Regions from separate parts of the Streptomyces sp. AHA2 genome, predicted to be linked through region 2. Evidence: riboswitches for the same ligand, from Rfam matches in the RefSeq annotation. Region 2 holds a riboswitch; each other region holds the start of a gene.
What was found. Region 2 has a riboswitch for cobalamin ahead of Q5694_RS28215 (cobalamin biosynthesis protein). Riboswitches for the same ligand answer to the same signal wherever they lie in the genome.

Region 1 (4,942 bases), on a different contig from region 2:
GCTGGTCGGCATCCAGGCCGTGCTGGACGTGATGGGCGTCGGTGGCGGCGAGGACACCAACTGGTTCATCAAGGACCTGCCGCTGCTCATCGCGTTCGGCGTGCTGGCGGCGTACACCTATTCCTCGGGCCTGCGGGCGCCGGCGCTGATCGCGTTCGTGAAGGACACGCTGATCTACCTCGTGATCGCGGTGGCGATCATCTACATCCCGATCAAGCTGGGTGGCTTCGACGACATCTTCGCCAAGGCCGGCGACGCGTTCAGCCAGACCAACCCGGCCACCGGCGCGCCGCGCGGCGCGCTGACGCCGCCGGAGACGGGCCAGTGGACGTACGCCACGCTGGCGCTGGGCTCCGCCCTGGCGCTGTTCATGTACCCGCACTCCATCACGGCGACGCTGTCCTCCAAGAGCCGTGAGGTGATCCGCCGCAACACCACGATCCTGCCGCTGTACTCGCTGATGCTGGGCCTGCTGGCGCTGCTCGGCTTCATGGCCATCGCGGCCGGCATCAAGGTGCAGAACGGCCAGCTGGCGATCCCGCAGCTGTTCGAGACGATGTTCCCGGACTGGTTCGCCGGTGTGGCGTTCGCGGCCATCGGCATCGGCGCGCTCGTGCCCGCGGCCATCATGTCCATCGCGGCCGCGAACCTGTTCACCCGCAACATCTACAAGGACTTCATCAAGCCGGACGCCACCCCCGCGCAGGAGACCAAGGTCTCCAAGGTGGTCTCGCTGCTGGTGAAGGTGGGCGCGCTGGTCTTCGTCCTCACCATGGACAAGACGGTCGCCATCAACTTCCAGCTGCTGGGCGGCATCTGGATCCTGCAGACCTTCCCGGCCCTGGTCGGCGGCCTGTTCACACGCTGGTTCCACCGCTGGGCCCTGCTCGCGGGCTGGGCGGTCGGCATGATCTACGGCACGGCCGCCGCCTACGGTGTGGCCTCCCCGACGCAGAAGCACTTCGGCGGCTCGTCGAAGGAGATCCCCGGCATCGGCGAGATCGGCTACATCGGCCTGACGGCGTTCGTGCTGAACGTGATCGTGACAGTCGTCCTGACCTTCGTCCTCAAGGCCGTGAAGGCCCCCGACGGCGTCGACGAGACCAAGCCGGAGGACTACACGGCCGACGCGGGCGACCCCGGGGTCCAGGTGGAACTCCCGCCTGCGACCGCCGGTTCGTCGCACTGACCCGGGGCGCGGGGCCGCACCGACGTGCGGCCCCGCCGCGTGGACGCGACCAGCCGTGAACCACCCGCAGCGGGCCGCCGTGACCACTCGTCACGGCGGCCCGCCGTCATGGGGAACCGACGCTCCGGCACCACCGCGACACTACATCTGGGGGTGCCACCCGGACCCGGCACAAGATGTATGCTCGTGCTCGCTGTCGCCGCAGGGGAATCCGGTGCGAATCCGGAACTGTCCCGCAACGGTGTACCCATGCCCCTGTGTGCGCATGGGCGTCAGTCCGAGGACCTGCCGACAGTGCACCCGGCCGCCGGCCGGTGTGCCCTGACGTCCGGGCCTCGTGGAATGGGCCGGTGGACGCGCGACGCCGTGTGCGTCCGTGTGCTGCCCCCTGCCCTCGGCGAGGCCCCGTGCCGAGCGAGGGAGAGCCCCCACGTGACCATCGCGCCAGCGGATCCGGTCTCAGCCGCCGAACAGGAGCAGGACGGGCCCGGTGCCGCTCTGCTGCGGACCCTGAGCGAACTGACCGCCGACCTCCCCGACGCCGACCCCGGCCGGGTCGCGGCCGCCGCGCTGCGCGGCCGGTCCGCGCGGGCGGACGAGCGGGAGCTGCGGGACCTGGCGACGGAGGCCGCGGCCGGCCTCATCTCGGAGGACCCCGCCTACTCCCGGCTGGCCGCGCGCCTGCTGACCGTCGGCATCCGCGACGAGGCCGCCTCGCAGGGGGTCACCTCCTTCACCGGGTCCGTCGCCGCCGGGCACCGGGAAGGGCTCATCGCCGACCGCACCGCCGCGTTCGTCGAACTGCACGGGGACCGGCTCGACGCGCTGGTCGACACCGCCGCCGACGACCGCTTCGGCTACTTCGGCCTGCGCACGCTGCACAGCCGCTACCTGCTGCGGCACCCGATCACCCGCAAGGTGATCGAGACACCCCAGCACTTCCTGCTGCGCGTGGCGAGCGGCCTCGCCGAGGACGACACCGCACGGGCCGTGGACGAGGTCGCGGCGCTCTACCGGCTGATGAGCCGCCTCGACTACCTCCCCTCCTCCCCCACCCTGTTCAACTCCGGCACCCGGCATCCCCAGATGTCGTCCTGCTACCTGCTCGACTCCCCCCGGGACGAGCTGGACTCCATCTACGACCGCTACCACCAGGTCGCGCGCCTGTCCAAGCACGCCGGCGGCATCGGCCTCGCCTACTCCCGCATCCGCGCCCGCGGTTCGCTGATCCGCGGCACCAACGGCCACTCCAACGGCATCGTCCCGTTCCTGAAGACCCTCGACGCCTCGGTCGCCGCCGTGAACCAGGGCGGGCGCCGCAAGGGAGCCGCCGCGGTCTACCTGGAGACCTGGCACGCGGACATCGAGGAGTTCCTGGAGCTGCGGGACAACACCGGCGAGGACGCCCGGCGCACGCACAACCTGAATCTGGCGCACTGGATCCCGGACGAGTTCATGCGCCGCGTGAACGCCGACGCGCAGTGGTCGCTCTTCTCGCCCTCGGACGTACCGGAGCTGGTCGACCTGTGGGGCGAGGAGTTCGACGCCGCGTACCGCAGGGCGGAGGCGGCGGGGCTCGCCCGGAGGACCCTGCCCGCCCGCGAGCTGTACGGCCGCATGATGCGCACCCTGGCACAGACCGGCAACGGCTGGATGACCTTCAAGGACGCCGCCAACCGCACCGCCAACCAGACCGCCGAGCCGGGCCACGTCGTCCACTCGTCCAACCTCTGCACGGAGATCCTCGAGGTCACCAGCGACGGCGAGACGGCGGTCTGCAACCTCGGCTCGGTCAACCTCGGCGCGTTCGTGACCGGCGGGGACATCGACTGGGAGCGCCTGGACGAGACCGTCCGCACGGCCGTGACGTTCCTCGACCGGGTCGTCGACATCAACTTCTACCCCACCGAGCAGGCGGGCCGCTCCAACGCCCGCTGGCGCCCGGTCGGCCTCGGCGCGATGGGCCTGCAGGACGTCTTCTTCCGGCTGCGCCTGCCCTTCGACTCGCCCGAGGCGAAGGCCCTGTCCACCCGGATCGCCGAACGCATCATGCTCGCCGCCTACGAGGCCTCCGCCGACCTCGCCGAGCGCAGCGGCCCGCTGCCCGCCTGGGAGAAGACCCGTACGGCCCGGGGCGTGCTGCACCCCGACCACTACGACGTGGACCTGACCTGGCCGGAGCGCTGGGCGGCCCTGCGCCGGCGGATCGCCACGACCGGCCTGCGCAACTCCCTGCTCCTCGCCATCGCGCCCACGGCCACCATCGCCTCGATCGCGGGCGTGTACGAGTGCATCGAGCCGCAGGTGTCCAACCTGTTCAAGCGCGAGACGCTGTCGGGCGAGTTCCTCCAGGTCAACTCCTACCTCGTCGAGGAGCTGAAGCGGCTCGGCGTGTGGGACGCCCGCACCCGGGAGGCCCTGCGGGAGGCGAACGGCTCGGTGCAGGACTTCACCTGGATCCCCGAGGACGTCCGCGCCCTGTACCGCACGGCCTGGGAGATCCCGCAGCGCGGCCTGATCGACATGGCGGCGGCCAGGACCCCGTTCCTGGACCAGTCCCAGTCCCTGAACCTGTTCCTGGAGACGCCGACCATCGGCAAGCTCTCCTCGATGTACGCCTACGCCTGGAAGTCCGGGCTGAAGACCACCTACTACCTGCGCTCGCGCCCGGCCACCCGCATCGCCCGGGCCGCCCGCGCCGCCGTCCCCGTGCAGGCCGCCCCGGACCCCGACGCGGTCGCCTGCTCCCTGGAGAACCCCGAGTCCTGCGAGGCCTGCCAGTAATGCCCAGCAACCAGAACCTTCTCGACCCCGGCTTCGAGCTGACGCTGCGCCCCATGCGCTACCCGGACTTCTACGAGCGCTACCGGGACGCCATCAAGAACACCTGGACCGTGGAGGAGGTCGACCTCCACTCCGACGTCGCCGACCTCGCCAAGCTCTCCCCCGCGGAGCAGCACCTCATCGGCCGGCTGGTGGCGTTCTTCGCCACGGGCGACTCGATCGTCGCGAACAACCTGGTGCTCACGCTGTACAAGCACATCAACTCCCCCGAGGCGCGGCTGTACCTGAGCCGCCAGCTGTTCGAGGAGGCCGTGCACGTCCAGTTCTATCTGACGCTGCTCGACACCTACCTGCCCGACCCGGAGGACCGTGCGGCGGCCTTCGCGGCGGTGGAGAACATCCCGTCCATCCGCGAGAAGGCGGAGTTCTGCTTCAGGTGGATGGACTCGGTCGAGAAGCTGGACCGGCTGGAGTCACAGGCGGACCGGCGCCGCTTCCTGCTCAACCTGATCTGCTTCGCGGCCTGCATCGAGGGCCTGTTCTTCTACGGTGCCTTCGCCTACGTGTACTGGTTCCGCAGCCGCGGCCTGCTGCACGGCCTGGCGACCGGCACCAACTGGGTGTTCCGCGACGAGACGATGCACATGTCGTTCGCGTTCGACGTGGTCGACACCGTCCGCAAGGAGGAGCCGGAGCTGTTCGACGACCGCCTGCGGCAGGAGGTGACGGACATGCTCCGGGAAGCCGTCGAGGCCGAGCTGCAGTTCGCGCGCGACCTGTGCGGTGACGGTCTCCCGGGCATGAACACCGAGTCGATGCGGCAGTACCTGGAGTGCGTCGCCGACCAGCGGCTGACCCGCCTGGGCTTCGCTCCGGTCTACGGCTCCGAGAACCCCTTCTCCTTCATGGAGCTCCAGGGGGTTCAGGAGTTGACCAACTTCTTCGAGCGCCGGCCCTCCGCGTACCAGG
Region 2 (4,942 bases):
CGGGCCGCGTGCCGCACCGAGACGCCCTCGCGCTCCACGTACGAGGCGCCCATCGCCGCCGCGTCCAGCAGCAGGTCGACCAGGTGGTCGTGCAGGAGGTTGACCTCGTCGACGTAGAGGATCCCTCGGTGTGCGTCGGCGAGCAGCCCGGGCTCGAAGGCCTTCACGCCCTCCGACAGGGCCCGCTCGATGTCCAGCGCGCCCACCAGCCGGTCCTCGGAGGCGCCGACGGGCAGTTCGACCATGCGGGCCGGGCGGTACTGGCCGGCGGTCCCCGGCGCGTGCGGCCCGTCGGGGCAGGCGGGGTCGGGGGAGGCGGGGTCGCAGGAGAAACGGCACCCGGGGACGACCTCGACCTGCGGCACGAGCGCCGACAGCGCCCGCACGGCCGTCGACTTGGCGGTGCCCTTCTCGCCGCGCACCAGCACACCGCCGACCGCCGGTGACACGGCGTTCAGCAGCAGCGCGAGCCGCAGATCGTCCTGGCCGACCACGGCGGTGAACGGAAACGGGGTGGTCACTGGTCGTCGCCCTCCAGAGTGCTTGTACGTTCGGGGTGGGTGGCCCGGGGGGCCCGGGGCGCGGCGCTCACGCGGGTGCTCCCGGCGGGACGAAGGGCAGGCCCTTCGGCGGGCCGGACTCGACGAGCCGCCACAACGCGTCGGTGTCCGCGTGCTGTTCGATCAGGTCGCCGAGCCGGTCGAGCTGCTCCTCGCGCAGCGCGGCGAACGAGGTGTCCGGCGCCGGCACGAAGCGCCGGCCCGCGGCGGCGGCGACCTCGCGCAGGAAGGCCCGGCGGAAACCGTCCGACTCCAGCGAGCCGTGCCAGTGCGTGCCCCAGGTCTGGCCGACCCGGCAGCCGTCCAGGAAGGGCGTGCCGCCCCGCACGTCGGCGACCCCGTGGTGGATCTCGTAGCCCTCGACGTGCTCCCCGAGGGCCTCGCCGGCCGGCCGGGTGAGGGTCTTCTCGCGGGCGAACCGCACCCGCACGGGCAGCAGTCCGAGCCCGTCGACCGTGCCGCGCCGGCTCTCGACGTCGTCCTCGATGTGCTCGCCGAGGATCTGGAAGCCGCCGCAGACACCGAGGACGGGCCGCTGCTCGGCGGCCCTGCGGGCCAGCGCGTCGGCGAGCCCCCGCTCGCGCAGCCACTCCAGTGCGCGGACCGTCCCGCGGGTGCCGGGCACGACGACCAGGTCGGCGTCGGCCAGCTCCTCCGGCCGGTCCACGAACCGCACCACCACGCCCGGTTCGGCGGCCAGGGCGTCGACGTCGGTGAAGTTGGACATCAGCGGCACGGCGCACACCGCGACGCGCAGCACGTCCTCGCCGACGGGCGGCGCGACGGCCGACTCCCGCACGGCCCCGCGCAGCGAGACCCGCAGCCCGTCCTCCTCGTCGATGCCCAGCCCGTGCCGGAACGGCAGCACGCCGTACGTCCGGCGCCCGGTCAGGCCCTCCAGCATCTCCAGCCCGGGCTCCAGCAGGGAGACGTCCCCGCGGAACTTGTTGACCAGGTACCCGGCGACGCACTCCTGGTCCTCGGGGGACAGCAGCGCCACCGTCCCGAAGAACGAGGCGAAGACGCCGCCCCGGTCGATGTCGCCGACGACGAGCACGGGCAGTCCGGCGTTGCGCGCGATGCCCATGTTGACGATGTCGGTCCGCCGCAGGTTGATCTCGGCGGGCGAACCGGCCCCCTCGCAGATCACCGCGTCATACGTGCCCCGCAACTGCTCCAGGCAGTCCAGCACCGTCCCGAGCAGCCGCTGCTGCCGCCCGCCGTGGTACCCGCGGGCGCTCATCTCCCCGACCGGCTTGCCCAGCAGCACGACCTGGCTGCTCTGCTCGCCGCCGGGCTTGAGGAGCACCGGGTTCATCAGCGCGGCGGGCTCGATCCGGCAGGCCTGCGCCTGCATGGCCTGGGCCCGCCCGATCTCCGCGCCCTCCCGCGTCACGAAGGAGTTGAGCGACATGTTCTGCGCCTTGAAGGGCGCCACCTTGACGCCCTGGCGTACCAGCCACCGGCAGATGCCCGCCGTCACGACGCTCTTGCCGGCGTCGGAGGTGGTGCCGGCCACGAGAAGGCCACCGCTCATGTTCACTTCCCCCTCTTGGAGTGCCGCGCGCCGGTCAGCAGCCGGGCACCGGCGCACACCCCGAGCGCGAGCCAGGTCACCCGCCGCGACAGCCGCACGGCCCGTTCCACGTCGTCCGTGACGACGGCACGCCCCGCCGAGTTCAGCACGGGCCGGTGCTCCACCCGCCCGCCGTAGGAGAGCGTCCCGCCCAGCCGCACCCCGAGCGCCCCGGCGAACGAGGCCTCCACGGGGCCGGCGTTGGGGCTCGGATGCAGCCCCGCGTCCGCGCGCCAGGCCCGTACGGCCCCGCGCGGATCGGGTCCGGCCAGGGCGGCGAGCGCGGCGGTCAGGCGGGCACCCGGCCACCCTGCGAGGTCGTCCAGCCGGGCCGAGGCCCAGCCGTAGCGCCGGTAACGGGGCGACTTGTGCCCGACCATGGCGTCCAGGGTGTTGACGGCCCGGAACCCGAGCAGCCCCGGCACCCCGCCGACGGCTCCCCAGACCAGGGCCCCCACCACCGCGTCGGAGGTGTTCTCGGCGACGGACTCGACCACGGCCCGGGCGATGCCGTCGGCGTCGAGGGCCTGAGGGTCCCGTCCGCACAGGTGCGGCAGCCGGGCCCGGGCGGCCTCGACGTCCCCGGCCTCCAGGGCCTGTCCGACGGCCGCGGCCTCCCGCGCCAGCGACGTCCCCCCGACCACGGCCCAGACGGCGGCGCCGGTCAGGGCGGTGGAGGCGACGGCGGATCTCCGTACGTTGCGCGCGGCGGCGGACCCGAGTGCGACGGCTCCGCCGGCGCACACGGCGGTGTGCAGCGCGCCCCACCCGCGGTGGTCCCGCCACAGCAGCCGTTCCACGGCGCCCGCGGCCCGCCCGAACGCGGCGACCGGGTGCCCCCGGCGGGGATCGCCGAGCAGCAGGTCACCGATCAGGCCGGCGGCGGCGCCGTACGCGAAGACGCGACCGGCACCCATCGGCTCAGCCGGCCGAAGGGGACGTCGGAGAAGGGGTGTCGGGCCTCGGTCGGCAGCCGCGCATGGCGATATGTCCTCACTCAGGGTGTCCACGCCCTGGTTCGAAGAGACCGGCGGTGAGAGTTCCTGGCTTCCGGGGCGTCCGCCCCGGTGACAGTGGCGGGACCGCGCCGGACTCGCACCGGCTTCCTCTCCTGCCGCCGTATTGGCCCCGGCAGTCCACCACGGCCGCGAACAACCGTCAACTTGCCGTTGACCTGCGCGGGGAGAGTGTGCAGAACCCCACATCCCGCCGGTCACACGCGTGCCGGGCGGCACGGGACCTCACGTCCCGTGCCGCCCGGCGGTCGCGCGCGGTTGTGCCGTCAGGCCATGATCAGGTAGATGCCGTAGCCCACGGCCGCCGCGCACGCGGCGAAGCAGGCGTAGGCGCCGGTGACGGCGAGGCCGGCGGAGCCGCCCTCGGCGGCCGCCCGCTCCTGGCGGGACAGGCCGGTGATGCCGAGGGTGAACAGGCCCACCAGGGCCACGGTGACCACGAGGCTGACGCCGAAGACGGAACCGAGGGCCGCCCAGTCGATCTTCATATCGGTGACTCTTCCTTGTTGCCGGTGGCCGGATCAGACCGTGGTGGTCGTGGAGGCGGTCCGCTCGGAGGTGGCCTGGGCGGGGAACGCCGGGACCGGTTCCTCGGCGATCTGGCCCGCCGGCGGCGGCGTCACCGCGGCCATCGCCGTGGTCACCACGCCGGCCGGCTCCGCCTCGTCGGTGTCGTTGACGTTGGTGTGGTCGACGACCTCACGCCGGGAGATCTTCCAGATGGCCGCGCTGGAGACGACCAGGAAGACGGCCACCACGGCGGTGCCCCAGTCGCCGAAGCCCGTGACGTACTCGGCGAGCGCGCCCACCAGAGCCGCGGCCGGGAGCGTCAGGCCCCACGCGACGAACATCCGCGTCGCCGTCGACCAGCGCACCACACCGCCCTTGCGGCCGAGGCCCGCGCCCATCACGGCGCCGGAGACGGAGTGGGTGGTGGACAGGGAGAAGCCGAGGTGCGAGGAGGCCAGGATGACCGTGGCCGCGCTGGTCTGGGCGGCGAAGCCCTGCTGCGGCTGGAGGTCGGTCAGGCCCTTGCCCATCGTGCGGATGATGCGCCAGCCGCCCAGGTAGGTGCCCAGGGCGATCGCGACGCCCGCGGAGAGGATGACCCACATGGGCGGGTCGGAGTCCGGGGCGAGGGTGCCGCCGGCGACCAGGGCGAGGGTGATGATGCCCATGGTCTTCTGCGCGTCGTTGGTGCCGTGCGCCAGGGAGACCAGGCCCGCGGAGGCGATCTGGCCGGCCCGGTAGCCCTTGGCGGAGGCCTTGCCGTCGGCCTTCTTGCCGAGGGAGTACGTCAGCCGCGTGGCGAGCAACGCCGCGATGCCCGCGACCAGGGGGGCGGCGATCGCCGGGATCAGCACCTTGGTGACCAGCACGTCGCCGTGCACCGCGCCGGCGCCCGCCGAGGCGATCGTGGCGCCGATCAGGCCGCCCATCAGGGCGTGCGAGGAGCTGGACGGCAGACCGACCAGCCACGTCAGCAGGTTCCAGAGGATGGCGCCGACCAGGGCGGCGAAGATGACCTCGGGCCGGATGCCGGCCTCGTCGACGAGGCCTTTGGAGATCGTGTTGGCGACTTCCACGGACAGGAAGGCGCCGACCAGGTTGAGGACGGCGGACATGGCCACCGCGACCTTGGGCTTCATGGCGCCCGTGGAAATGGTCGTGGCCATCGCGTTCGCGGTGTCGTGGAAACCGTTCGTGAAATCGAACGCGAGTGCGGTTACTACCACAATCGCGAGGATCAGCGAGAAGCTTTCCATTTACCCAGGCAATCGTTCGAGGTC
Region 3 (4,942 bases), on a different contig from region 2:
GGATGTGGAGATCGGGCGCGGTGGAATGGGAGAGGTCTGGCGTGCGTACGACGAGACGCTCGCCAGAGCGGTGGCCCTCAAGCTGCTGCTGCCCCAGGACACCGACGCCACGGCGACCTCGCGGTTCCGGCTGGAGGCCCAGACCGCCGGGCGCCTGAACCACCCCCACGTGGTGGGCGTGCTGGACTTCGGCGAGTTCGACAACCGGCTCTACCTGGTGATGGAACTGGTCGACGGCGACAGCCTCTCCCAGGTGCTCACGAAGTCGGGTCCGCTGCCGGCGGAGCGGGTCGCCGTCCTGGCCGCTCAGGCGTCGGCCGGGCTCGCCGCCGCGCACGCCCAGGGCATCGTCCACCGGGACGTCAAACCCGCCAACCTGCTGCTCGACGCCCGCGGCAACCTGAAGATCGGCGACTTCGGCATCGCGCGCTTCATGGACGACCCCGGCGCCGCGCTCACCGCCACCGGCCAGATCGTCGGCACCGGCATGTATCTCGCGCCCGAACGCGCCCTGGGCAAACCGGCGGGTACCGCCTCCGACATGTACTCGCTGGGCTGTGTGCTGTACCAGCTCCTCAGCGGCCGGCCGCCGTTCGAGGCGGACAGCGCCGTCGCCCTGCTGCACCAGCACCTCGACGCCGTTCCCGTGCCGCCGCGCGAGCTGGGGGTCGCCGGTCTGCCGCCGGCGTTCGAGAACTACCTGCTCGGCCTGCTCGCCAAGCAGCCCGAGGACCGGCCCACCGCGCAGCAGGCGGCCGAGTGGTTCGCGGGCGGTGCCTGGCGGGGGCTGCCCGAACCGCTGCCGGAGGTGTCGCCGCCCCCGCGACCGCAGCCCCGGCCCGCGTCCTCCGGTCAAGCCCCGTATCCGGGTGCGGAGACCAGCAGCCCGACCACCTACGCCCTGCCCGCCGCACCCGGGCCCCGCGGCGCGGCCCGCGCGGCGCAGGCAGGGCGTCCCGGGCGGGGCGGACGGCGGGGCGGCGGCGGGAGCGGGAACCGTCCGAAGGCCGTCGCGGCGGTCGCGGCCGCGGCGCTCTTCGTCGCCGCGATGCTCATCGGCATGCAGTGGTTCTCGCCGGACGACACCGCCACGGAGGGCACGGACCCGGGCCCCTCCCCCACCGCGAGCACCCCCGCCGCCGGGGCGACCCCCGGCCCGGCGTCCGGATCGCGGCCGGACTCCGGTCCGGCGGCTGCCACCACGCCGGCCACCGGGACGGTGGCCGACGTCACGCCGGCCGGCACCCCGCCCACCGACCAGCCCCCCACGCCGTCGGCTCCCGGCATGACTCCCGCGCAGGACACGGGTACCGAGGGGCCGGCGGAGGCGGAGCAGCCGGAGCAGGAGCAAGCGCCGGCCCCGCAGGGGGACGGCGAGGGCGAGGACGGCGGGGACGAGGGCGACGACTGACCCCACGGGATGCTCACCCGGCGGCGTCCCGGATGCGCCGGTGTGCGAGGGGGCGCCCCCTCGCGCGCCCCCGGTGCGGGTTGTGCTCGTCCTGATCCGGGCCTTATTGTCACCTGGCCTTGGTGAACGGGAAATCCGGTGTGATGCCGGTGCGGCCCTCGCCACTGTGAATCGGGAAGTCCGGCTCCGGCCCTCGCGGGCAGCCACTGGGTCCTCGTGACCCGGGAAGGCGGAGTCCGGGCGGTGGTACCCGTCAGCCAGGAGACCGGCCAAGGCGCGTCAACCATCCACGAGGTGCTGGAGAGGGTCTGCTGAGCCATGCACATAGCCGAGGGTTTCCTGCCTCCGGCGCACGCGGTCGCCTGGGGCGTCGCGTCGGCGCCGTTCGTCGTCCACGGGGTCCGGTCACTCACCCGTGAGGTGCGCGAGCACCCCGAGAGCACCCTGCTGCTCGGTGCCTCCGGTGCCTTCACGTTCGTCCTGTCCGCGCTGAAACTCCCCTCCGTCACGGGCAGTTGCTCCCACCCGACCGGCACGGGCCTGGGAGCCATCCTGTTCCGGCCGCCCGTCATGGCGGTGCTCGGCACCATCACCCTGCTCTTCCAGGCGCTGTTGCTCGCCCACGGCGGTCTGACCACGCTCGGGGCCAACGTCTTCTCCATGGCGATCGTCGGACCCTGGGCCGGGTACGCGGTGTACCGGCTGCTGCGGCGGTTCGAGGTGCCGTTGATGGTGACGGTGTTCTGCGGCGCGTTCGTCGCCGACCTGTCGACCTACTGCGTCACCAGCGTGCAGCTGGCACTCGCCTTCCCCGACCCGGGCAGCGGTTTCCTGGGCGCGCTCGGCAAGTTCGGCACCATCTTCGCCGTCACGCAGATTCCGCTCGCGGTGAGCGAGGGACTGCTGACCGTCCTCGTGATGCGGCTGCTGGTGCAGTCCAGCAAGGGCGAGCTGAACCGGCTGGGCGTGCTGCCGCCCCGCGAGCGGACGCGGACCGAGACCGAGGCGGTGGCCCGATGAGCCGGAACACGAAGATCAACCTGGTGCTGCTGCTCGCCGTCGCCGCGCTCGCGGTGCTGCCGCTCGCGCTCGGCCTCGGCGACCACAAGGAGGAGCCCTTCACAGGCGCCGACGCCGAGGCCGAGACGGCCATCACCGAGATCGAGCCGGACTACGAGCCGTGGTTCTCCCCGCTGTACGAACCGCCGTCCGGTGAGATCGAGTCGGCCCTGTTCGCCCTGCAGGCCGCGCTCGGCGCCGGAGTCCTCGCCTACTACTTCGGGCTGCGCCGGGGGCGCCGGCAGGGCGAGCAGCGGGCGCTGGAGCGGGAGGCGGCGGCCGTGCCCCCGGGTGTCGCCGGAGAGTCCGTCACCGCGAAGGACTGAGTCCGGGTGCTGCCGATCGACGCGGCGGCGCACAGCAGCCGCTGGCGCCGCCGACATCCCCTGGACAAGGCCGTGCTCGGGCTCGGCCTCACCGCACTGGCCGTCTGCCTGCCGCCCTGGCCGGGCGCGGCCCTGGTGCTCGCCACCGCCGTCGTGGTGCTGCTCGGTCCGGCCGGTGTGCCCGCACGGCGTCTGTGGCGGGCCTACCGGGTGCCGCTGGGCTTCTGCGCCACCGGCGCGCTGACCTTGCTGGTCCAGGTCGGCGGGCCGGGCGGGTTCGTCTCGCTCTCCGCCGACGGGCCGGCGCGGGCAGCGGAGTTGATGCTGCGCACCTCCGCGGCCTCGCTGGGCGTGCTGTTGTTCGCCTTCACCACGCCCATGTCCGATCTGCTGCCGCGGCTGGTGCGGGCCGGCGTCCCGGCGCCCGTCGTGGACGTGGCGCTGGTGACGTACCGGATGAGCTTCCTGCTGCTGGACTCCGTGCGCCGCGTCCGTCAGGCGCAGGCGGCGCGGCTCGGCCACACGGGCCGCCGCGCCGAGTGGCGTTCCCTGGCCGGCCTCGGCGCCACGGCGTTCGTGCGGGCCTTCGACCGGGCCTCCCGCCTCCAGGCCGGGCTGGCCGGGCGCGGCTACGACGGCACGCTGCGCGTCCTGGTGCCCGAGGCGCGCGTCTCCCTCCGCTTCACGGCCGCCAGTTGCCTGCTGCTCGCGGCACTGGCCCTCCTCACCGTCCTCCTGGAAAGGCCGCCGCTGTGAGCGAGCCCGCCCTCGTCGCCCTGCGCGGCGCCTCCTTCGCCTACGAGGACGGCCCGGCCGTGCTCAGCGGCCTCGACTTCACGGTCCGCGAGGGACGCGCGCTCGCGCTGCTCGGCCGCAACGGCAGCGGCAAGACGACCCTGATGCGGATGCTCAGCGGCGGACTGCGCCCGAGCGAGGGCGAGTTGACCGTCGCAGGTCGGCCGGTGACGTACGACCGCAAGGGTCTGACGCGACTGCGTACGACGGTGCAGCTGGTGGTGCAGGACCCGGACGACCAGCTGTTCGCGGCCTCCGTGGAACAGGACGTGTCGTTCGGGCCGCTGAACCTCGGCCTGCCGGACGGGCAGGTGCGCGAGCGCGTGACGGAGGCGCTCGCGGCGCTGGACATCACCGCCCTGGCCGGCCGGCCCACGCACCTGCTGTCCTACGGCCAGCGCAAGCGGACCGCCATCGCGGGCGCCGTGGCGATGCGGCCGCGTGTGCTGATCCTGGACGAGCCGACGGCCGGACTGGACCCGGACGGCCAGGAACGGCTGCTCACCACCCTGGACGGGCTGCGTGCGAACGGCACCACGGTGGTGATGGCCACCCACGACGTGGACCTCGCGCTGCGCTGGGCCGACGACGCGGCGCTGCTCACCCCGTCCGGGGTCCGCACCGGGCCCGCCGAGGTGGCCCTGGCCCGCACCGACCTGCTGCACGCGGCGGGGCTGCGGCTGCCGTGGGGGGCCGCGGCGGCGCACCTGCTGCGCGCCCATGGCCTGGTGACCGGATCGCAGGCCTGCCCCCGGACGCCGGAGGAGCTCGCGGCCCTGGTGGACGGAGGCACGGGCGCCGCGACGCCGAACGGCGCGTAGTGCGGCAGGTCGCAATGACCCCTTCCCGTGCGGGCAGGACGCGCTCACCTGCGGTGCCGGAACCCCGTCGGCGGCCTGCGCGGCGATGGCTGCCTCCGGCCGCTCACGGCCCCCGGCACCGGCCCTGCCTGCCTCATCGACACGGGACGTCCGGCCCCCGGCTCGCGAGCCGCTGAAGAGCTTCGGCGGAAGCCGTTCCTGGCTTCGCATGGTGCGTGATCAGGACCTGTTGACTGCCGTCGGGCACGCCGAAGGTCTCGGCGCGGAGAGTGAGCTCGCCGACGACGGGATGCCGTATCCGTTCGGCGCCTCGGCTCTGTCTCCGGGTGTCACCGGCGGCCCACAGCCGCCGGAACTCCACACTCGCACCGAGACCTCGCCGACCAGAGCGGACAGCTGCGGATCGTCCGGATGCCGGCTCGCGTTCCTGCGCAAGCAGCCGACCACCTCCGACGCCCTGACTTCCCAGTCCACATACAGCTCGCGGTACTCCGGCTTCAGGAACACCAGCCGCGCCCAGTTCCGCTCCG

Region 1: linked by a shared signal. The riboswitch ahead of Q5694_RS17685 (ribonucleoside-diphosphate reductase subunit alpha) and the one ahead of Q5694_RS28215 (cobalamin biosynthesis protein) in region 2 are both predicted to bind cobalamin.
Region 3: linked by a shared signal. The riboswitch ahead of Q5694_RS29455 (energy-coupling factor ABC transporter permease) and the one ahead of Q5694_RS28215 (cobalamin biosynthesis protein) in region 2 are both predicted to bind cobalamin.

The regions. Positions count from the first base shown of each region.
Region 1 covers NZ_JAUQWJ010000007.1:334,646-339,587, forward strand. Annotated here, with positions in the region: gene mctP (monocarboxylate uptake permease MctP) at 1-1,189, shown strand, start outside; cobalamin riboswitch at 1,370-1,496, shown strand; gene Q5694_RS17685 (ribonucleoside-diphosphate reductase subunit alpha) at 1,622-3,973, shown strand; gene Q5694_RS17690 (ribonucleotide-diphosphate reductase subunit beta) at 3,973-4,942, shown strand, end outside; gene Q5694_RS17695 (hypothetical protein) at 4,896-4,942, opposite strand, start outside.
Region 2 covers NZ_JAUQWJ010000019.1:45,201-50,142, reverse strand. Annotated here, with positions in the region: gene Q5694_RS28225 (putative cobaltochelatase) at 1-521, opposite strand, end outside; gene Q5694_RS28220 (cobyric acid synthase) at 589-2,097, opposite strand; gene Q5694_RS28215 (cobalamin biosynthesis protein) at 2,100-3,053, opposite strand; cobalamin riboswitch at 3,155-3,292, opposite strand; gene Q5694_RS28210 (hypothetical protein) at 3,419-3,640, opposite strand; gene Q5694_RS28205 (inorganic phosphate transporter) at 3,674-4,918, opposite strand.
Region 3 covers NZ_JAUQWJ010000021.1:63,382-68,323, forward strand. Annotated here, with positions in the region: gene Q5694_RS29450 (serine/threonine-protein kinase) at 1-1,411, shown strand, start outside; cobalamin riboswitch at 1,515-1,699, shown strand; gene Q5694_RS29455 (energy-coupling factor ABC transporter permease) at 1,730-2,431, shown strand; gene Q5694_RS29460 (energy-coupling factor ABC transporter substrate-binding protein) at 2,428-2,796, shown strand; gene cbiQ (cobalt ECF transporter T component CbiQ) at 2,803-3,552, shown strand; gene Q5694_RS29470 (energy-coupling factor ABC transporter ATP-binding protein) at 3,549-4,412, shown strand; partial or broken gene Q5694_RS29475 (helix-turn-helix domain-containing protein) at 4,546-4,942, opposite strand, start outside.